Regions from separate parts of the uncultured Citricoccus sp. genome, predicted to be linked through region 3. Evidence: riboswitches for the same ligand, from Rfam matches in the RefSeq annotation. Region 3 holds a riboswitch; each other region holds the start of a gene.

Region 1 (5,546 bases), on a different contig from region 3:
CCGAGGCGGCGTTGGTGCCGTGGGCCGAGGCCGGGATGAGGCAGATGTCCCGCTCACCCTCACCGTTGGCCAGGTGGTACTTGCGGATGGCCAGCAGGCCGGCGTATTCCCCCTGGGAACCGGCGTTGGGCTGCACCGAGACCCCCGCGTAGCCGGTGATCTCGGCCAGCTTCTCCTCGAGGTCCGTCAGCAGGTAGCGCCAGCCCTCGGTCTGGTGGTCGGGCGCGTACGGGTGGATGGAGCAGAACTCGGGCCAGGAGATGGACTCCATCTCCGCGGTCGCGTTGAGCTTCATGGTGCACGAGCCCAGCGGGATCATGGTGCGGTCCAGGGCCAGGTCGTACCCGGAGAGGCGCTTGATGTAGCGCAGCATCTGGGTCTCGGACTTGTACGTGTTGAAGACCGGGTGGGTCATGTACTCGCTGGTGCGCTGCAGGGACGCGGGGATGTGCCCGCTGGCCCGGCCGGCGTCGGGTGCCCCGGTGTCCCCGGACTGCCCGCTCCCGGCACCGGCCGGGAGGGCCTCCGCGGGGGCGCCGAAGGCGGACAGCACCGCGAGCAGGTCCCGGTCCGTGGTGGTCTCGTCACAGGAGATGCCGACCGTGCCCGCGTCCACGAGGCGCAGGTTCACCCCGGCCGCCTCGGCGGCGTTGACCACGGTGCGGGCCAGTCCGGGCACGGAGACCTGCACGGTGTCGAAGAAGGACTCGTGGTTCAGCGTGAACCCGGCGGACTGCAGGGCTGCGGCCAGCCGGCCGGCCTGCCGGTGGGCGTGCTCGGCGATCGCCCGCACGCCGTCCGGGCCGTGGTAGACGGCGAACATGGAGGCCGTGATCGCCAGGAGGGCCTGGGCGGTGCAGATGTTCGAGGTGGCCTTCTCGCGGCGGATGTGCTGCTCACGGGTCTGCAGGGCGAGGCGGTAGGCGGGCCGGCCGGCCGCGTCCTGCGAGACGCCGACGAGACGGCCGGGCAACTGGCGCTCCACGCCCTTGTGGACGGCCATGTAGGCGGCATGCGGGCCGCCGAAGAACAGCGGGACGCCGAAGCGCTGGGTGTTGCCGACGGCGATGTCCGCACCCTGCTCGCCCGGGGGGACGATGAGCGCGAGGGAGAGCAGGTCGGCGGCGATGGCGACCATGCCGCCGCGCTCCTTGGCCTGGGCGATCACCGCGGAGTGGTCGTGGATCCGGCCGGAGTCCCCGGGCTGCTGCAGCAGGATGCCGCACAGGCCCTTCTCCTCCAGATCGGCCGCGAGGTCCTCGGGCAGGCCCGCTGAGAGGTCCGCGACGCGCACGTCCAGGCCGAGGGCGCGGGCACGGCCCTCCACCACGGTGCGAGTCTGCGGGTAGAGGTCGGCGTCGATCAGGGTGATGCCGTTGGCGTTCTTCCGGTTGGCCCGGTGCATCAGCAGCACGGCCTCGGCGGCGCCGGAGGCCTCGTCCAGCAGGGAGGCGTTGGCGATCTCGAGGCCGGTGAGGTCGGCGACCATGGTCTGGAAGTTCAGCAGGGCCTCCAGCCGGCCCTGGGAGATCTCCGGCTGGTAGGGGGTGTAGGCGGTGTACCAGGCCGGGTTCTCCAGGACCTTGCGCAGCACCACCGGCGGGGTGACCGTGTCGAAGAAGCCCTGGCCGATCATCTGGGTCTTGACGATGTTGCGGTTGGCGATGGCCCGCAACTCCTCCAGGACGGCGGCCTCGGTCCGGGCCTCGGGCAGGTTCAGGGGCTCGTGCTGGCGGATGTCCGCGGGCACGGCCTCGTCCACGAGGGCCTCCAGGGACTCGAAGCCCAGGGCGGCCAGCATCGTCTCGGCGTCCGCCTGGCGGGGACCGATGTGACGGCTGGTGAACGGGGCTGACGCGGTGTCCCGCGGCTCGTGGCGTTGACCGGTGGACGGGGTGACGATGGCGTTCATGGGTTCTCCTCCAAGGCGCTTCTCGGGCGCGGATCGGTACCTCCCCGCTCTGTCATCGACCTGAGAGATTCCGCACGTATCTGGAGGATACGTGCTTGCACCGTCGGTGGCCGAGGCGTTGGGGGCCTGGCACTTTCCAGAGACGCCGACCCTGCGCGGTACGTGGGCCTGAGAGATTCTCGGGGAGAGATTGCTCCTTCGGCGTCCGGCGCCGCCGGGTCCGGAGGCCCGGATCCTGCAGCACCGGCACTCTCCCGCGCGGGAGATGTGGCGCGGCACCAGTCTGGCACAGCCGCACCGCCGACGTCCCCCCGAGTCGCTGGGTGCGCGCGCCCTCACCCTTCCCACAGGTCAGGGTCCTGCCGCGGCAACGGTCATCGGCGTCACCGTCGATACTGCGTGGCCTCGCCGTCGACGTCCCGGCCCCTCAGGTGGACAGGGCGTCCAGGCTCTGGATGAACCGGGACAGCACGGCCCCGTCGAACGGCTCGGGGACGCTCCCGACCCTCAGCTGGGGGATCTCGTGCTCCACGTGGGCGCGCCCGGACGGCGTCGCCGCCCGCGAAGCCCGTTTCGACGGTGTCCTCGATCGTCGCCACGGCGAACCGGCCGCTGAGCCAGTCCCGGTCGGGGACGCAGTCCTGCACCGGAGACCACGTGATCCGGCCGGACTCCGTGGCAGTCCTCAGCCGCCGCAGGATCTTGGTGGCGATGGGGGCCTCGAGCTCGTTCCGCTGCATGGTGGGGCGCCGATCGTTCGTCGGGGATGTCCTGGGTGGTGGAGACGTCCCGGAGGGTCCGGTCCGCCGGAGGGGTCTCAGAACACCGGCAGCCCGCCGGTCACACCCAGCACCGTTCCGGAGACGTAGCTCGCCTCGGCCGGGTTCGCCAGGAACACGTAGGCCCCGGCGAGCTCGGCGGGCTGGCCGATCCTGCCGAGCGGGGTGTCCGCACCCATGTGGGAGACGGCCTCGGGGGTCTTGGTGGCCGGCTGCAACGGCGTCCAGACCGGTCCGGGCGCCACCGCGTTCACCCGGATGCCCTTCGGCCCGAGCTCGCCGGCGAGGTTCGCGGTGACGTTGTTCAGGGCGGCCTTCGTGGCGGCGTAGTCGATCATCGTCTCCGAGGGCTGGTAGGCCTGTACCGAGGTGGTGTTGATGATGCAGTCCCCGTGGGACAGGTGCGGCACGCACGCCCGGGTCAGCCACAGGGTGCCGTACAGGTTGGTCCGCACCGCCCGGTCCAGGTCCTCGGTCCGCAGCCCCTCGATCCCGGGCTCTCCGCGGGCCCAGTGGTAACCGGCGTTGTTGACCAGGATGTTCAGGCCGCCCAGTCCCGCGACCGCCTCCTCGGCGATCCGCCCGCATTCCTGCTCGTCCCGCAGGTCCCCGGGTACGGTCACCGCCGTGCGGCCGGCCTTGTCGATCCAGCCGACCACGTCCTGGGCGTCCTCCTCCTCCTCGGGGAGGTAGTTGATCGCCACGTCGGCACCCTCCCGTGCGAAGGCGATCGCCACGGCACGACCGATGCCCGAGTCACCGCCCGTGATCAGGGCCTTCAGCCCCTCGAGCCGGCCCCGCCCGACCCAGCTGGACTCCCCGTGGTCCGGCACCGGGTCCATGGGGGCGGTCAGCCCGGGCGGTTCCTGCTGCTGTGCCGGCATGGTCCCGTCCTGCCCGGCCATCGACTGCGCGTGCCGCGCCACCTGCGGATCCTCGTGCTGCGTCATCTCACCGCTCCCCTCAACTCACCCGAATACGGCAACGAACAGAACCGCCGTCGCTTTTGGATCAGACTATGGGGACGCCCTCTGGACCGGAATGGCCAGACCGCTCGCGTGGAGACTGATAAGCCCGAGGACCATCAGATCAAGAGGCGGTCTGATATCCGCGAACACTCTCTCGGAGCTCTTCGGCGTGGTTGTAGATGTCCACCAAGTTCGTGAGCGGAACGCGGGTCTCCGCCTTGTGTGCGTCGAAGATACCCAGGTACTTCTGAGATCGATTGAAGTGGAGGCGGGCTATGGGTTTCCGGTTGTTGTCATCCAGCAGAATTGCGAAGTAGGACTTTGCATCACGGTGCACAATACGCTCCGGACCGACCTCACTGCAGACGATGGCGCGCACGATGTGGAAGCCTTCCAGCTCTTCAACAGTGGTCTCGATTCCGTCTGCGACGACATCTATGAGATCGCGCTCGGCGATTTCCCCGCTGGTGACATTGCTGGCGAGCTCCTCGGTTGCCGCTGATGGTGAGGACTCTCCCAGCGCGGCCTTGAGACGGTCGTTGACCTGGTCCTTCAGATACTGACGGCAGGCCTTCGCGACCAAGGGGCTGAACTGGTCCCGGACCTTCTGTGTCATCGCTCCCTCATGCACCTTTGAGGCGAGGAACTTCACCCATTCCTCGTCAGGAGTCGTGAAGTAACCACCAATCACGCGTTTCAGGGCACCGATGTATTTGAGTTCTTCGGCAGCGCTGACGACCGAGTCGAGGTCAAACTCATCCTTGGAGAGTTTGCGAAGCTCCGGAATCAGTGCCTCATCAATATCATTGAGATCGAGAACCAGGAACGGCTTGGAATCCATTCTGTTGGGAGCGTCCAAGTCCGTGTAGAACTGGTATGCCTCTCCGTTGGTGAGAATGGCGATTCGCGCATTGGTCACCGCGAAGTACCTGTATAGCTGCGAGGCATGCTCGAGCGTCAGGGAACCGAGAGACTTCTTGCATTCAATGAGCATCTGCACTTCACCGTCATGGACGATCGCGTAGTCGATCTTCTCGCCCTTCTTGATGCCCACGTCAGCGGTGAACTCTGGCACCACCTCAAGAGGGTTGAACACGTCGTAGCCCAATATCGACGAGATGAACGGCATGACCAGTGCGTTCTTCGTGGCCTCTTCGGTTTCGATGACACTTTTCTGCTGTTGTAGTTTGGCCGCTAGTGAGAAAAGACGGTCAGTAAACTGCATGCTGGATCCCCCATCAAGGTGTTTGGTACACCGAGGCTATATGTCTCTGTGGACAAAACAAGGGGGGCGTCAGGGCGATATTCGAAGCCTGCGAAGTGCCGATGGCCCGCGAGCGTGATGCTTTCGCGAAAGTCTCCGGTTCGGCTTCCTCAGCAGGGGTTGGTTAAGAGTTCTGCCTGGACGTTCGCGACATTCCCCAGCCTCTCGCGGTCAGCGCCGCGACGACCACAGGGGGAGGCTGGCGGCGAGCAACAGTCCGGCGACCCCGGCGAACGTCGGCCCCGTTCCCAGGAAGGTGAAACCCAGCCCGCCGAACAGCCCGGCCAGGCCCAGGCCGCTGTCGAAGGTCATGTTCCACCCGACGCTGGCCTGGCCGCGACTGCCGGCCCGGGCGAAGGCCAGCACCAGGCTGGCGGACTGCACCGCCCCCACGCCCAGCCCCATCAGCACCAGGCAGGCCGCCAGCGCCCACCCCGGGGGCACCAGGGCCACGGTGACCAGCCCGAGCACGGTCATGACGATGCCTACGGTGTACACCGTGCCCGGGTTCCCCCGGTCGGTCAGCGCACCGGCCACCCACCGGCTCACCACCGCGGACGCCTGCATGGTGGCGATGAACAGGGCGGGATGGGCGGTGCCCCCGCCCGGGCCGAAGGCGATGA
Region 2 (5,546 bases), on a different contig from region 3:
TGGCGACGGCCCGGCGGTCCATCCTCATCCGGTTGAACACGCTCAGCAGCGGCGGGATGAGGATCGGGATGAAGGCGATGTGGACCGGGACGATGTTCTGCGACAGGCAGGCGAGTCCGGCGATCCCGAAGAGGGTCATCGCCCGCCGGCCGGAGATCAGCGGCAGGATCCGGCGGATCAGCTTCCCGGTGATCCCGGAGCGGGCGACCATGACCGACAGGATGCCGAGCAGGATATAGCTCAGGGCGGTCTCCCCCTGGCCGCCGAGCCCGTCGACGAGGATGGTCACCGTCTCATCGGGGGTCAGCCCCGCGAGCAGTCCCGCGACGAGCGTGGCGATGAGCAGGGCGACGATGACGTTCACGCGGGCCAGGCTCAGCGCGGCGAGCACGAGCACGGACACGACGACGGGATTCAACAGCACAGCGGGGACGACCTCTTCGGTGGCGCGGGCGGCGTGATGGCGCATCCGCGCCCCGAAGAGTGTAGCCGGAGTACGGGTCTACTCACCCGCAGCACGGTGCCCTTACCGGTGACCCGACGGCGGCGGGCCCGGTCAGCCGAACAGGCTGAGCAGGATGCCCCCGACCGCCACGATGCCGGCGATGACCACGAAGACGTTCGAGATCGCGCCCCGGAACGGCGCCAGGGCGGGGACCTTCCGGATGGCGTACATCGGCATCAGGTAGAGCACGGCCGCGATGACCGGCCCGGCCAGTGATTCGATGAGTCCCAGGATGCTCGGGTTGAGCACGCCGGCGATCCAGGTGCTGGCGATGAGGAACACGCTGATCCCGATCCGCAGTCCGCGGTCGGAGAAGCGCCGGGACTGCGGGTCCACCATCCCGCGCATGATGCCCTGCGCGCCCTCGAACGCCCCGAGCCAGTGGCCGAAGAAGGACGAGCCGATGGCCGTGACAGCCACCGCCGGCCCGAGCCAGGCGATGATCGGCAGGCCCATGACGTTGGCCAGGTGGGAGAGCACCGGCAGGTTGGCGTCCTTGGCGGCCTGCAACCCCTCGGGGCCGAGGGCCAGCACGCAGGACCAGACGAAGCCCATGGTGAAGACCACCAGCAGGATGGAGGTGACGCGCAGGACGGAGGAGGCCTTCTGCACCGAGCCCGCCCCGTAGCGCTGGCGCAGGGACACCGAGAACTGCGAGATCGCCGGGGAGTGGTTGAACGCGAAGACCAGCACGGGGATCATCAGCCACAGGGACATCGCGAAGTCGCCGGCGGCGGGCACGGCCCCGAAGCCCTCGAAGGACCAGGACGGGATGAGCAGCAGGGTGACGGAGAACAGGACCGCGATCAGCGGGTAGACCAGCCACTGGGTGACGATCAGCATGACGCGCTGGCCGGCCACCATCACGGCGGACATCAGCAGCACGAGCACCCCGGAGAGCAACCAGCGCGGCCACGGGTCCATGCCCAGCTGGTTGACCATGAGGCTGTCCACGGTGTTGGTGATGCCGACGCCGTAGATGAGCACGATCGGGAAGATCGCCAGGAAGTACAGGATGGTGACCAGGCGTCCGGCGGCCTCGCCGAAGTAGTCCCGCACCACGCCGGTGATGTCACGGTCGGCCCGGGGCGAGGCGACCACCATGCGGGACAGCGCCCGGTGGGAGAAGTAGGTCATCGGCCCGATGATCAGCGTGGCGATGATCAGCGGCCACATCCCGCCCAGGCCGGCATTGATCGGCAGGAACAGGACGCCGGCGCCCACGGCGGTACCGAACAGGCCGATCGTCCAGCTCGAGTCGAAGCGGTTCCAGCCCGGCGCGGCGGCCGTGCCGTCCGGACGGCCGGGTGCCGGGCTCTCGAGGGTCGGGGCTGCGGCGGGGGCGTGGCCGGCTGGTCCGGCCTCGGTCCCGACGGCGACGGGCCCGGTGGGGCGGCTGGGTTCCATGGGTTCTCCTCAGGTGGACGTGGGACGGTGGTCCCCTCGTGTCCTCCCCGCTCTGTCCATGGACCTGAGAGTTTCGCGTCGTGCCGGCCCGGAGCCGGTCGGCCGCTTGCCCCGTCGGTGGTCGCGCGTGGGTGTGGCGACGCTTTCCAGAGGTGCCCAGCGATCCGGTACGGGGGCCTGAGAGATTCCCGGGGAGGGCTTGCTCCTTCGGCGTCGCGCATCTTAGGTGGTGCGGGATCTCTCCCGGACCGCTCAGTGGCTGATTCCGGGAGACAACTGTAATGCACCTCACACGGGTGCGTGAAATCGCGGCCGGGTCCTCACCGCGCGGGTGTGCTCCTGCGGGACTTCCGGACGATGCCGGTGTCCTGCATGTCCTCGAGCTCGCGGCCCTTCGTCTCCGGGACGAAGCGCCAGACGAAGAGGAAGGACAGTACCGCCATCACCGCATAGAGCCCGTAGGCCACGGTCAGCCCGATCTCGGCCAGCCACGGGAACGTGGTGGAGACCGCGAAGTTCGCGGCCCACTGGGCCGCCGCGGCCACGGCGAGCGCCCCGGCGCGAATCCGGTTCGGGAACATCTCCCCCAGCAGGACCCACACCAGGGGCCCCCACGTGGCACCGAAGAAGACCACGAAGGCGTTGGCCGAGATCAGGGCCACCGTGGACCACGGCTGGCCCAGCTCTGCGGCCGTGGTGCCGTCGGCGGCCTGGACGACCTGCGCGAAGGAGAAGGCCACCGCCATCAGGCCCAGTGAGGCCGCCATGCCCAGGGACCCGACGAGCAGCATGGGGCGCCGCCCCACCCGGTCCACCAGCAGGATGGCCACGATCGTCACCACGATGTTCGTCACCGACGTGATCACCGTGATCGTCAGGGCGTCGGACTCCCCGAAGCCCACGGAGCGCCACAGCGTGGTCGAGTAGTAGAAGATCACGTTGATGCCCACGAACTGCTGGAACACGGACAGGACGATGCCGATCCACACGATCGGCCTCAGGCCCATCGCCGGTCCGCGCAGGTCGCGCAGGGACTCCCGCCGCTCGGACTCCAGGGTGTCCTTGATCTGCTCGATCTTGAGGTTGACCCGTTCGATGCCGGTGAAGTCGTACAGGACCTGGGCCGCACGGTCGAGGTCACCGCGGGCGACCAGGTACCGGGGTGACTCGGGCAGGCGGAACGCGAACGCCCCGTAGAGCACCGCCGGCACGGCCTCGGCCATGAACATCCAGCGCCAGGCCTCCAGTCCCCACCACAGCGTCTCGGCCGCGCCCCCGGCCAGGTTCGCGAAGAGGGCGTCGGACAGCAGCGCCACGAAGATGCCGGTCACGATGGCCAGCTGCTGCAGGGAGCCCAGCCGGCCCCGGACGCCGGCCGGGCTCACCTCGGCGATGTAGGCCGGGGCGATCACGGAGGCGGCGCCCACGCCCAGGCCGCCCACGACCCTCCAGATGATCAGGCTCCACACGTCGAAGGCCAGCCCGGAGCCGAGCGCGGAGACCAGGAAGAGCACCGCCGCCAGCAGCATGACCCGGACCCGGCCGAAGCGGTTGGCGACGGGACCGGCGAACCAGGCACCCAGGGCGCAGCCGATCAGGGCCGAGGACACGACGAAGCCGGTCAGCCCGGGTCCGAGTGCGAAGCCCGACTCGAGGGCGTCGACGGCGCCGTTGATCACCGCGGTGTCGAAGCCGAACAGGAAGCCACCCAGGGCGGCGGCGATGCAGATGCCGATCACGCGGATGTTCACGCGGTCGGCGGGATTCTTCGGCGTCATGACTTCCTCCGTGGGGGCGTGACCGGATGCCCCACCCTACTGCCGCTCCATGCCAGGGCGCAGGTCCTGGGACCCGCGAGGCCTGGGACCCGCCAGGCCGGGCCCGGGCCCGCGCTCCGGCCGCCCGCAACACTCTCCCCTTCGGGTCACTCCGACTGTAAGATGGATCTCAGTCAACTTAGGGTCATCCAGACCCTAAGTGGGAGGACGGGAGTCAGGGTGGATCAGCACACAGCCCGGTTGGCGGTGTCCACCGTCATCTTCGCGCTGCGTTCCGAGGCCGGGGACCCCCCGGCCCTGTGGACCCCCTTCGTGCGCCGCACCCGGGAGCCCCACCTGGACCAGTGGGCCCTGCCCGGCGGCTGGCTGCCGGACGCCGAGCCGCTCGAGGACGCCGCCGCCCGGACCCTGGCCGAGACCACCGGACTGCGCCCCAGCTACCTCGAGCAGCTCTACACCTTCGGCGCCCTGGACCGCTCCCCCACCGGCCGCGTCATCTCCGTCGTCTACTGGGCCCTGGTGCGCTCGGACGAGGTGACCGACGCCGCCGTGGGGAACAACGTCCAGTGGTTCCCGGCCGATGACCTCCCCGCCCTGGCCTTCGACCACAACGCGATCGTGGACTACGCCCTGCAGCGGCTGCGCACCAAGGTCGAGTACGCGCGGATCGCGCACACCTTCCTGGGTGAGACCTTCACCCTGGCCCAGCTCCGCTCGGTCCACGAGGCCGTCCGGGGCCAGCCCCTGGACCCGGCGAACTTCCGCCGCTCCATCACCGCCTCGGCGGACATCGTCGAGACCGGCGAGCGCCTGGCGGGCACCCCGCACCGGCCACCCCGGCTCTACCGCTACCGGCAGTTCACCCCGGGCAGCACCGACCCCATCCCCACCGAGCAGACAAGGACCCTCTCGTGACCACCACCGCCGACTCCCCCGCAGTCACTCCGCCGGACCGCTCCGGTTCCGGCCTGTCCCCGCGCGGCGCCTCCGTGCACCGCACACTGGACCTCATCGCCACCGGTTCCACGGGTGGCTCCTCCTGCTCCCCGGACCTGACGGCCGGGCCCTGGACCTTTGACGCCGGCACCCCCGGGTACGGACCGGGCGCCTCGCAGCAGGACGCGATCCCCGCCGGTGCACCCCGGCAGGGCGCGCTCCCGGAGGAGTACCAGCGCGCCTCCGACGAGGAGCTCCACGAGCGGATCCGCGTGGCTAAGGAGACCCTGGGCGAGAGGGTCGTGGTGCTCGGCCACTTCTACCAGCGCGACGAGGTGGTGGCCCACGCGGACTTCGTGGGCGACTCCTTCCAGCTCGCCAAGGCCGCCAGGACCCGCCCGGAGGCCGAGGCCATCGTCTTCTGCGGCGTGCACTTCATGGCCGAGACCGCGGACCTGCTCTCCACCGAGGACCAGGCGGTCATCCTGCCGAACCTCGCCGCGGGCTGCTCGATGGCGGACATGGCCGACCTGGACTCCGTCGCCGACTGCTGGGAGCAGCTCGAGGAGGTGTACGGCACCGCGCCGGACGAGGCGGGCCGCGCTCCGGTCATCCCGGTCACCTACATGAACAGCTCGGCCGCCCTGAAGGGCTTCGTGGGCGAGCACGGAGGGATCGTCTGCACCTCCTCCAACGCCTCCTCCGTCCTGGAGTGGGCCTTCGAGCGCGGCCAGCGGGTGCTGTTCTTCCCGGACCAGCACCTGGGCCGCAACACCGCCAAGGCCATGGGCATCGGCCTGGACCGGATGCCGCTGTGGAACCCGCGCAAGCCGCTGGGCGGCAACACCGAGGAGGAGCTGCAGCAGGCCAAGGTCCTGCTGTGGCACGGCTTCTGCTCGGTGCACAAGCGCTTCACCGTG
Region 3 (5,546 bases):
CCACCTCTCCCGTGGCCGCCGCGACGGCGGCATCTGCCTCGGCCACGCCGAAGGCCACGGCCACCGCGGCCACGTGCTCGGTGACCGTGGCCTCGTCGGTGGACACCGAGACGGTGTCCGCGTCGATCAGGCGGAGGTTGACCCCCAGCGTCTCGGCGGCGTGGACCACGGACTGGGCACGACCGGGCACACGGGCGGTCACGGTGTCGAAGAACCGGTCGGCCAGCAGCTCGATGCCTTCCCCCTCCAGGACCACGGCCAGGGTCCGTGCGTGACGGTGCACGCGGTGGGCGATCGCCGTCAACCCTGCGGGGCCGTGGTAGACGGCGTACATGGAGGCGACCACGGCCAGCAGCGCCTGAGCGGTGCAGATGTTGGAGGTGGCCTTCTCGCGGCGGATGTGCTGCTCGCGGGTCTGCAGGGCCAGTCGGTAGGCCCGGGCCCCGGTGTCATCGGTGGACACGCCCACCAGGCGCCCCGGCAGGGACCGCTCCAGGCCGCGGCGGACGGCCATGTAGGCCGCGTGCGGGCCGCCGAAGAACAGCGGGACACCGAGGCGCTGGGTGTTGCCCACGGCGATGTCCGCACCCTGCTCCCCGGGCGGGACGATAAGGGTCAGGGACAGGATGTCGGCGGCCACCGTCACCATGGCGCCGCGGTCCTTGGCCGCGGCGATGACGGCCCCGTGGTCCACGACGGCGCCGTTGTTTCCGGGCTGCTGCAGCACGATCCCGGAGATCTCACCTTCGGGCAGCCCCGCGGTCAGGTCGGCGACCTCGACCTCGAAACCCAGTGCCTGGGCGCGTCCCTGCACCACGGCCAGGGTCTGGGGGAAGAGGTTGGTGTCCAGCACGGTCTTGCCCTCGGCGTGGGCCTTGTTGGTCCGGCGCATCAACAGCACGGCCTCGGCCACCGCGGAGGCCTCGTCCAGCAGGGAGGCGTTGGCAACCGGCAGTGCGGTCAGGTCCGCGACCATGGTCTGGAAGTTCAGCAGGGCCTCGAGCCGGCCCTGGGAGATCTCCGGCTGGTAGGGGGTATAGGCGGTGTACCAGGCCGGATTCTCCAGGACGTTGCGCAGGATCACCGGCGGGGTGAGGGTGTCGTAGAAACCCTGGCCGATCATCTGGGTCTTGAGGACGTTCTTGGAGGCCATCTGCCGCAGGTCCGCCAGGACCTGGGCCTCAGAACGGGGCTCGGGCAATTCCAGCCGATCCTGTTGGCGGATGTCCACCGGCACCGCCGTGTCCACCAACTCGTCGAGGCTGTCGTACCCCAGGGTGCGCAACATCTGGGTCGCTGCCTGCGGGCCGGGACCGATGTGACGTTCGGCGAAGGAGTGGTCGCTGAGCTCAGCGGCGGTGGGGCGGGCTGGGGTGATCGTCATGAGAGGAACTCCAGAGGTCTGCGCGGTCTCCCGCGGTGTCTATGGGTTCCTCCCCGATCTGTTGCACAGCCTGAGAGTTTCCGTCCCACCCGGACGGGGTGGGACTTGCTCCTTCGGCGAGCACGGAGAACTCCGCACTACTTTCCAGATGCGCCTCGGTGCGGCGGTACGGGGGCCTGAGAGTTTCCCGGGGAGGAAATTGCTCCTACGGCGCCCGACCACGAATGCTGGACGGGACTCTCCCGCCGCACGTGAACGGCCAGACTATGTGATTGCAGTCACAGCGTATACGTACTTTCTGCCGAGTGCAACGGCACTCGCATTCACGTCATCCTGGGTCACACAGGTCCTCCTCGCCGCGGTCCTGCTGCGGATGCCCCTGTCTCACCGCCCCCGCAGCCGCCGGGCCGTGCGGAGCAGGATTCGGTGCGGAAATTCGAAAATCCATTGTGCGCCGAGGTGACTGTCACCTAGGATGTGAGGGCTGTCACAGTCGAATGGCCGTTGACGTGCGGCGGGAGAGCCCCGACCAGAACACCGGTCGGGCACCGTAGGAGCAATTCCTCCCCAGGAAACTCTCAGGTCCCCGGACCGCCGCACCGAGGCATCTCTGGAAAGTAGCGCGGAGTTCTCCGTGCTCGCCGACGGAGCAAGTCCCACCCCCTCCGGGTGGGGCGAAACTCTCAGGCCGTGCAACAGAGGGGGAGGAACCCACGGACGACGCGGCACACCGCGCAACTTACTGGAGTTCCTCAATGACCCTCACCCCAGCACGCCCCGTGAGCACTACCGAGCAGTCCCCGCATCTGGAGCGGGCCCTGTCCAACCGGCACATCCAGCTGATCGCCATCGGCGGAGCCATCGGCACCGGCCTGTTCATGGGCTCGGGGAAGACCATCTCGGTGGCCGGGCCCTCGGTGATCTTCGTCTACATGATCATCGGCTTCATGCTGTTCTTCGTCATGCGCGCCATGGGTGAGGTACTGCTGAGCAACACGGACTACAAGAGCTTCTCCGACTTCGCCGGTGACCTTCTCGGGCCCTGGGCGTCGTTCTTCACCGGGTGGACGTACTGGTTCTGCTGGGTGGTCACCGGCATCGCCGACGTCGTGGCGATCGCCCACTACGTGTCCTTCTGGTGGGGGGACCTGCCGCTCTGGATCCCCGCGGTGGCCTGCATCGTCCTCCTGGTCGGGCTGAACCTGCCCTCCGTCAAGGCGTTCGGCGAGACCGAGTTCTGGTTCGCGCTGATCAAGATCGTGGCCATCCTGGCGTTGATCGTCGTGGGTCTGGGCATGATCATCACCGGCTTCGAGTCCGACGGCACCCGGGCGGCGTTCTCCAACCTGTGGACCGAGGGCGGGATGTTCCCCACCGGCTTCATGGGCTTCGTCGCCGGGTTCCAGATCGCCGTCTTCGCCTTCGTCGGCATCGAGCTGGTCGGCACCACCGCGGCCGAGGCCAAGGATCCGGAGAAGAACCTGCCCCGGGCGATCAACTCCATCCCGGTGCGCATCCTGCTGTTCTATGTGGGTGCGCTGATCATCCTGATGGCCGTGAAGCCCTGGACCGCCTACAGCGCGGATGAGTCACCGTTCGTGGGCATGTTCGCCCTGGCCGGGCTGGTCGGCGCGGCCGGGGTCGTGAACTTCATCGTCCTGACCTCCGCCACCTCCTCGGCCAACTCCGGGATCTATTCCACCTCGCGCATGATCTACGGCCTGGCCACGGAGGGCGACGCCCCCAAGGCCTTCGGCCGGCTGTCCTCCCGGAAGGTCCCGAAGAACGCGCTGCTGTTCTCCTGCATGTTCCTGCTCGCCGGCGTCGCACTGCTCTATGCCGAGGGCAGCGTGGCCGAGGCCTTCACCCTGGTCACCACCGTCTCGGCCCTGTGCTTCATGTTCGTGTGGTCCATCATCCTCGTCAGCTATCTCGTCTACCGCCGTCGCCGCCCGCAACTGCACGCCGTGAGCGCGTTCAAGATGCCCGGCGGTACGTTCATGCCCTACGTGGTGCTGGCCTTCTTCGGGTTCATCATCTGGGCGATGACCACCCAGGCCGACACCCGGGCTGCCCTGCTCGTCACCCCGGTGTGGTTCCTGGTCCTGGGCCTCGGTTACCTGAAGCTGCGCCGCAACCCCGAGCACGCCGCCCTGCGCGCCCTCCACGAGGCCAAGGTCCGCCAGGAGCTCGAGGACCGGGACGTCCACGCTCAGGATCCGGCCCTCGCCCCCTGAACCGTCTGTCCCGCCACCGAGATCTCGCCATCCCGTCCGTCCCCCCCAGGCCGCCACCTCGGCGGGCTGGGTGGGACGGACAGCGGTACCCACCGGCCCGGGCGGAGAGTGCCGTCCCCACGAGGCCGGTGTGGGGTGAGGGCGAAGACCTCCAGACGATGCGCGGACGCGCAGACCGGTACCTGCGCCGAGGAGCAGAACCACCCTCCGCGGTGCCTCCACCGTCCGGGGGCGCATCGGGGGACCGTCGGCATAGCGCCGGCGATGACGGCGGGGTAGGTTGCTGGCATGACGGCGCATCAGCCTTATGAGACGCTGCGTGTGCATGACGGTGTTGAGGTGCGCCGGTACCCCGAGCACGTCCTGGCAGAGACGACCGTCGAGGCAGGCTTCGAGGATGCCGGCAACCGCGCCTTCCGCATCCTGTTCGGTTATATCAGCGGAACGAACCAGGCCGAGCAGAAGGTGGCGATGACGGCGCCGGTGCTCCAGGACGCCCCGTCTGAGTCCATCGCGATGACCGCTCCCGTCCTGCAGGAGGACGCGGACGTGTACCCCGACGGCACCGGCAGCGGGCGCTTCCGGGTGGCGTTCGTCCTGCCGGAGGGATTCACCCTCGAGAACGCCCCTCGCCCCACGGATTCCCGCGTGCGGTTGCGTCGTGTCCCCTCGACCGTGGCCGCGGCCATCCGGTTCCGTGGACGCTGGAGCCAGGCGAACTATCGCAAGCACCTGGAAAAGCTGCGCACCGCCCTGCGCGCCGAGAACCTCTCTCCGGTAGGACCACCACGCTTCGCCCGGTTCGATCCTCCCTTCAAGCCCTGGTTCCTGCGCCGCAACGAGATCGTCCTGAGCCTGCAGGACCCGGTCGATCCGCCCAGTCCACCCGAGAAACGTCGCTGAGGGGCTCTCGACCACTACCCGTGCAGAGCGTTTGGGGCCAGATCACAAGCTGTGGGTCCCTGCCGGGGGGTTGCGGTGAGCGCGTCCGTGGGGCACAGCGCCTGACCACCTCGGGCCCCGTCTCCGGCACTCCGGCGTGGAGGCGTGGGCGGGGGAGCCGGGGGTCAGACGCCGTGGGTCAGGAGTGGCGGGTCAGGAGGGTGGCGACCCGGCGGATCTGGTCGGGCTGGAACCCACACCAGTGGTCCTCGTCGTCGACCACGACGACGGGGGCCTGGCTGTAGCCCAGCTCGTTCTGGATGTAGACCAGGGCGTCCGGGACTTGGCGGACGTCGATCTCCTCGAAGTAGAGCCCGGCGGTGGCCAGGGCGGTCTTGGTGAGCCGGCACTGCATGCACGCCGGCCCGGTGGTGTAGACGGTGATGGTCCTCATCGGTGCGCTCTCCTTCGCTCCGTGACCCCTCTGGGATACCAGCCGGAACGGACACGTTTAGCCGGCCGTGATGGATGAGTGGTCGGAGGCGTGGGACGGAGCGGACTGATGAGCAGGTGAGGGGTCGAAGCCGTCGGAACCGGGACAGTAGGCCCACTCACGCAGGAAGGCCCCGCCGGAGCGGGGCCTTCCTGGTGTGGTGTTGTGTCAGTGCTCGAGGGTGCCGCGGCTGCCGGTGGCGGCCAGGGCGTCGGGCACGTCGTGATGGTCGTGGGTCTTGGCCTCGGCCAGCTCCGCACGGCTCACCGGCTCGACACGGTCCTCGTAGAACCAGCGGTTGAGCTTGGCGCGGCGCTTCTCCCCGCCAGAGATCTTCCCGTCCGGTCCCGGCTGGGCCGGGACGGGACGGTTCGCCTCGAAGCTGACCAGCTGGTAGAGCCGGTAGTCGTCCAGGCGTTCGTGCCGCTCCCGGAACTCGCCGTCCGGGGTCATCTCGATCACACCGGCCTCGCGACCGTGCAGAACGATCTCGCGGTCCTTGCGCTGCAGGGACAGGCAGATGCGCTTGGTGATGATGAAGCCGATGAAC
Region 4 (5,546 bases), on a different contig from region 3:
GCCCCGCCGGCGAACCGCTGCTCACCGATGAGCTCGAGGTCCAGGCCCAGCCCGGCCGGGAACACCGCCAGTCCCCCGCCGATGACGATCGGCAGCAGTACCTGGCTGACCTCGTCCACGAGCCCGGCGCGCAGGGCATAGGCGGCGATGGTCGGACCACCGATCAGCAGGTCGCCCGCCGCCTCGGCCTTCAGCCGGCGCACGGTCGCGGGATCGAAGTGACGTTCCAGCGTGGTGCGCCGGGTGCTGGCCCTGTCCAGCGTCGAGGAGTAGACCACCTTGTCCGCCCGCTGCCATGCCCGCGCGAACTCGGCGGTCACCGGTGCGGACGCGGCCAGTTCCGGGTCGTTCTCCCACGGGGTCATCAGTTCGTAGGTCCGGCGTCCGTAGAGGTGGACGGCGACGCCGGCCAGCTCGTCATTGGCGTACTGGTGCACCTCGGCGTCCGGCATGGCCCAGGAGAAGTCCCCCGCCTCGTCGGCGATGTACCCGTCCAGGGAGGCGATCACCGAGTAGATGAGCTTGCCCATCGTTCAGTCCTCCTGTTCCGAGCCGAGTCCGGCGAGCGCGGTGCCCCCGGGACCGTCACCGTGGGCCAGTCCGGCCAGCTCGTAGGCGGCGTACACCACCCCGTGGGGGAAGACCTTGCCGTCGATGCGCCGCAGCCGCGGGGCATCGAAACCGTCCGGGAAGAAGGACCGCCCGCGGCCCTGCCAGGCCGGGTGGGTGAACATGCGGAACTCGTCCACCAGCGCCGCCTCGATCAGGGTGTGCGCCAGGTGGATACTCCCGGTGACGACCACGTCACGGCCGTCCTGCCGCCGCAGCTCCCGGACGGCCTGGAGGGGGTCGCCGCCGATGACGGTCGTGTTCTCCCACTGCGGGTCGGTCAGGGTGGCGGAGACCACGCGCTTGTCCGCCCGGTCCAGGGCCTCGGCCACTCCGGTGGTGTCATCCGCCCGGTGCGGCCAGTAGCCGCGGAGGTCCTCGAAGGTCTGCCGGCCCAGCAGCAGCACGTCCTCGCCGGCCGTCTGGCGCCGCATCTCCCCGACCAGTTCCGGGTCCTGGTCGGCGGGGTCGAACCAGTCGTCGAGCATCTCGATCCGCCCGTCCAGGGTCATGTTCTGCGTGATGACGATGCGCATGGATGGTCCTTCCGTCGGCGCCGCAGGGGTCGCTGGCGCCCTCTCCTCGTCCCACAGTAGGGAGGGCCGTCGCGTCCGGGAACACCCGGTCGCGACGGGCCGGGGTTCAGCTACCGCGGGACAGGATCGCCGCGACCGTCTCGTCGTCGACGGCGGCGAAGTCCCGGTAGTGGGCCCCGACGGCCCGGAAGCCCCGGGGGGTGGCCAGTACCTCGATCTCGTCGGCCTCGCGGCTCATGAGCATCGAGTCCACGGTGGTCCGCGAGGCAACCGGCACGGCCAGCACCACGCGCGCCGCCCCGAGGGCCCGGGCCACTCTGCAGGCCACCCGGGCGGTGGAGCCCGTGGCGATGCCGTCGTCGACGATCATCGCGGTCTTGCCCGTGAGGTCCAGCGGCTCCCGGCCGGCACGGAAGAGCCGCGCCCGGCGGTCCAGGGTCTGCTGCTCGCGGCGTTCGACCAGCGCCACTTGCTCCTGCGTGACCCCGAAGTGCCGGATGGTGCCCTCGTCCTGGAGCCGGACGCCCTGCTCACCGATGGCACCCATCGCGAGCTCCGGGTAGGAGGGCACCCCCAGCTTGCGGACCATGATCACGTCCAGCGGTGCGCGCAGTTCCCGGGCCACCACTTCCGCGACCGGCACCCCGCCGCGGGGCAGGCCCAGCACCACGACGTCGGCGTGCCCGGCCCAGCGCGGGGCGAGCCGCGCTGCGAGCTGGGCACCGGCGTCGTATCTGTCCTGGAATTCCGGCACGTCCCCTCCCTGGGATGGGCTGTGGGTCGCCCCCAGCGTAGGCGCGCCGGTCGTGGCACTGGAAGGGCCCCCGACCACCCGGCGTTCCCGGCAACGGCCCGGATGACCCCGTGTGACGAGATTCACGGCATATTTTGTATACAAATCAAATGCCTGACTACACTGTGATCGCAATCACAGCAGAATAGCCGTTGCCGTTGAGGTGTGGCGGGAGAGTCCCGTCCGGCACCACCGGTCGGGCGCCGTAGGAGCAATTCCTCCCGGGAAACTCTCAGGCCCCCGCACCGCCGCACCGAGGCACATCTGGAAAGTAGCGCGGTCTTCGCCGTGCTCGCCGAAGGAGCAAGTCCCGCCCCGCCCGGGTGGGATGGAAACTCTCAGGCCGCGCAACAGATCGGGGAGGAACCTACAGACGACGCGAGAACGATCGCAGACCCCAGGAGTTCCCCGGATGACGAATGCACGTGCATGGCCCGGTCTCACCCCGGGCGGTGAGGCCTCCCCGGCCGGCCGCCCCACCGGCCCCGGCGCCGCGGCGGAGCAACGGTGCGCCAAGATCGCCCAGGCCGCGGCCACCGGACTGATGACGCACCGGGACGTCGAGGACGCCCTCGTCCGCATCGACGGCCCCCGGCGCGCACCGCGGCTGTGGATCGAGTGCTTCCTGTCCCCCCACGCGGACGTCACCCGCACCACGGAGGTGGTCGTCGGAGTCCGCGAACAGCTCGAGGCCATGCTCGACCTCACCTTCGACACCGTCGAGATGACCATCCGGAACGTCACCGTCCCGGGGTAGGCCGGCCTCGGTTACCTCCGGGTGGCCACCGTCAGCAGGTACTCGATCTCGAAGCGCGCCCGGTCCTCGGTCCCCACGTTCGCCTCGTCGAAGAAGGCCTGGAACGCCTGGTCGAATTCCTCGGCACGGCCCTCGCCCTCGGCGTTCCTGCGGACGGTGATCGTGGGGCCGTAGGACGCCTTGAAATGCTCGGCGAATTCGCGCGGCGTGCCGAAGGCGGTGACCTCGAGGGTGCCCCGGCTGGCGGAGTCCACCGCCACCCGATCACCCAGCAGGGCGCGCTGGTGCTCCTCGGTGCCCCACAGCGGCGCCGGCTGCACTCCGGGCGGGGGCGCCGGGGCGAAGGGCTTCATGGTGCGGAAGAGCCCGCCCACCACGCCCTCGGGCGTCCAGCTCAGCAGGGCGATCGTCCCGCCGGGCCGGCACACGCGCACGAGCTCGTCGGCGGCCTCCTGGTGGTGGGGGGCGAACATCACGCCGATCGAGGACATCACCACGTCGAAGGAGGCGTCCTCGAAGGGCAGGTGCTCGGCGTCGGCCTCCACCCACTCCAGGTCGAACCCCTGCGCCTCGGCGCGCAGCCGCCCTGCGTCCAGCAGCTCGGGAGTGAGGTCGACGGCGGTGACCCTCGCCCCCGTGGCCGCTGCCGGCAGGGACGCGTTGCCCGTGCCGGCACCGACGTCCAGGACGCGCTGGCCGGAGGTGACGCGGGCTGCCTCGACGAGTCTCGGCCCGAGGGGGAGCAACCACGTCTCGACCATGCCCGGGTAGTCACCCGAGGCCCACATGGTGCGGTGCCTGGACTTCAGGTCGCGGTCGGCACCGGGTTGGCTTGCTGTCTGGCTCATGACGGGTTCTCCGGAGTCACTGGGATGTGCTGGACGGCCGGCTCGCCAGGGCGGGGATGCCCACCCACCGGTGGCGGGTCATGCGGCACCAGTATCCCACCGGGGGCGTCCGGCAGACAGGAACGAGGCGCTGCCCTCCCCGCGGGCTGGGCCCCGGGAAGGGCCGGGACGGGGGGCCGGGGACCACCTGATCTCCTCCGGTCCGGCGACCCTCCCTGACTACACTGGATCGGTGACGATCCTGGACGCCCTGCTCGCCTTCACCGTGGTGGCCGGCCTGCTGACCCTGGTGCCCGGACTGGACACCGCCCTGGTGCTGCGGTCCTCGCTGACCCGGTCCCGCCCCTACGCGTGGGCCACCGCCACCGGGGTCGCCACCGGGGCCGTGGTGTGGGGCATCGCCGCCGCCGTCGGGGTCTCCGCCCTGCTCGCGGCCTCAGAGCTCGCCTACCGCGTGCTGACGATCACCGGGGCGGCGTACATGCTCTGGCTGGGTGCGTCGATGATCTGGTCCTCGTTCCGCGGCACCGGGAGGGACCCGGTGAACACTGCCGTGACGGGTGCCGCCTCCCCGGGCGAACCGGGGGGCTGGGGCGCCGGCTCCCCGGCGCCCGCCGACCCTCCCTGGCGCGGCTGGCTGACCGGTGCCGGCACCAACCTGCTCAACCCCAAGGTCGGCGTGTTCTACATCGCCACCATCCCGCAGTTCCTCCCCGACGGCGTCTCGCCCCTGCTGATGGGTGCGGCCCTGGCCGGGGTGCACGCCGCGCTCACGATGAGCTGGTTCGCCGTGCTCATCATCGGGGGCGGCTACGCACGCCGCTGGCTGTCCAGCCCGCGGTCCCTGGCCGCCATCGACCGGGTGACCGGCCTGGTGCTGATGGGCTTCGGCGGCACCCTGCTGGCCGACGCCCTCACCGGTCCGGCTCCGGCCGCCGCCCGCGGATGACCGTCCTCCGGTGCTGACGCCTGCACGCCGGGGTGCCTGAACGGCGTCCTCGACCCGCCCGATGAACTGGTGCGGGGAGCCGCCGGGAGGAGTACATTGCGGTGCAATCACGCGCACGGGCCACCGGCGCGGGGAGCCAGCGGTCAGGCCGGGGGCCTGGACAGGAGGCCCATCGGTGCAACGGACCCGCGCGGTGATCGCGTCACTGCTCCCCCTGGTCCTGCTGACGTCCTGCTCGGCGCCGGAGAGTTCGCACTGCGTGCTGGACCCGGGGCGGATGCCCGAGGGCTGGCGCCCCTCCGGCACGGTGCAGCAGGCCCTGGTGGCCGAGCCCTGGTCCGTGACGGAGTCCGGGGAGGCGGCCTTCTCGGTGCGCCGGGGCATCGAGGAGATGGTCGACCTCTACGAGCGGCGGCCGGGGGCCGCCGAGGACCTCTGGGAGGACTCCGTGGCCTCCCTGATCGAGGTGACGTACGCGAGCGCCAACACCGCCGACGTCGACCAGATGGCCCGCGACGGCGCACGGGAGAACCTCACGGACCTGGTCCAGCCCTTCCTGGCCCGCGATCCGGGGGCGCTCACGTGCTCCGACTACGGATCCGTCCTGCCGCTGGCCATCCACGCGCACAACCAGTACCAGGCGAACGACGCCCGGGTGGAACACATGGTCGGCCTCGCCAACGCCGCTCTCGCCCGGTGCGACTCGCTGTCCGCCGCGATGGAGCTCGACTACGAGCCGATGCTCGCCTCCGGTGAGGCCTCCCTGGGGGACGCCTTCGACCTGGTGATCTGGACCCTGCTCCTGATCGAGGCACAGGTCGTCCCCGGCCTGGACGTGCCGCCCGAGGCCCGTGATCTCCCCGCCAGGGCATGGCGCTTCCTCCAGGACTATCCGCTGCCCGGGGCCGCGGAGTTCCCGGAGGGGGCCGACGACGGGACGTTCATCGAGACGGCATACCTGGCCACGCACATCGCCTACATCCCCACGGGCAACCATCGGTACCCGATCTACGTGGAGGATGCACCCACCGTGTACGACTTCCACCGGGAGAAC

Evidence for each region. A riboswitch is a leader RNA that binds a small molecule or an ion and turns the genes downstream of it on or off. The one in region 3 is predicted to bind glycine.
Region 1: another riboswitch for glycine. It lies ahead of gcvP (aminomethyl-transferring glycine dehydrogenase); the one in region 3 lies ahead of gcvP (aminomethyl-transferring glycine dehydrogenase).
Region 2: another riboswitch for glycine. It lies ahead of Q0283_RS00110 (amino acid permease); the one in region 3 lies ahead of gcvP (aminomethyl-transferring glycine dehydrogenase).
Region 4: another riboswitch for glycine. It lies ahead of Q0283_RS04955 (hypothetical protein); the one in region 3 lies ahead of gcvP (aminomethyl-transferring glycine dehydrogenase).

What each region holds. Positions count from the first base shown of each region.
Region 1 covers NZ_CALMQR010000158.1:2,562-8,107, reverse strand. The annotation lists partial or broken gene gcvP (aminomethyl-transferring glycine dehydrogenase) at 1-1,912, opposite strand, end outside; glycine riboswitch at 2,059-2,179, opposite strand; gene Q0283_RS17350 (SDR family oxidoreductase) at 2,730-3,641, opposite strand; gene Q0283_RS17345 (type I restriction endonuclease) at 3,781-4,884, opposite strand; gene Q0283_RS17340 (MFS transporter) at 5,095-5,546, opposite strand, start outside.
Region 2 covers NZ_CALMQR010000004.1:689-6,234, reverse strand. The annotation lists gene Q0283_RS00115 (Na+/H+ antiporter family protein) at 1-469, opposite strand, end outside; gene Q0283_RS00110 (amino acid permease) at 557-1,912, opposite strand; glycine riboswitch at 2,068-2,168, opposite strand; gene Q0283_RS00105 (sugar porter family MFS transporter) at 2,233-3,690, opposite strand; gene Q0283_RS00100 (NrtR DNA-binding winged helix domain-containing protein) at 3,910-4,605, shown strand; gene nadA (quinolinate synthase NadA) at 4,659-5,546, shown strand, end outside.
Region 3 covers NZ_CALMQR010000160.1:767-6,312, forward strand. The annotation lists partial or broken gene gcvP (aminomethyl-transferring glycine dehydrogenase) at 1-1,384, opposite strand, end outside; glycine riboswitch at 1,539-1,639, opposite strand; glycine riboswitch at 1,890-1,988, shown strand; gene cycA (D-serine/D-alanine/glycine transporter) at 2,140-3,621, shown strand; gene Q0283_RS17390 (heme-binding protein) at 3,910-4,524, shown strand; gene Q0283_RS17395 (glutaredoxin domain-containing protein) at 4,703-4,957, opposite strand; gene Q0283_RS17400 (ubiquinol-cytochrome c reductase cytochrome b subunit) at 5,165-5,546, opposite strand, start outside.
Region 4 covers NZ_CALMQR010000054.1:37,790-43,335, reverse strand. The annotation lists gene Q0283_RS04970 (dihydrofolate reductase family protein) at 1-530, opposite strand, end outside; gene Q0283_RS04965 (dihydrofolate reductase family protein) at 534-1,145, opposite strand; gene Q0283_RS04960 (phosphoribosyltransferase) at 1,252-1,899, opposite strand; glycine riboswitch at 2,098-2,196, shown strand; gene Q0283_RS04955 (hypothetical protein) at 2,351-2,695, shown strand; gene Q0283_RS04950 (class I SAM-dependent methyltransferase) at 2,707-3,543, opposite strand; gene Q0283_RS04945 (LysE family translocator) at 3,776-4,492, shown strand; gene Q0283_RS04940 (hypothetical protein) at 4,668-5,546, shown strand, end outside.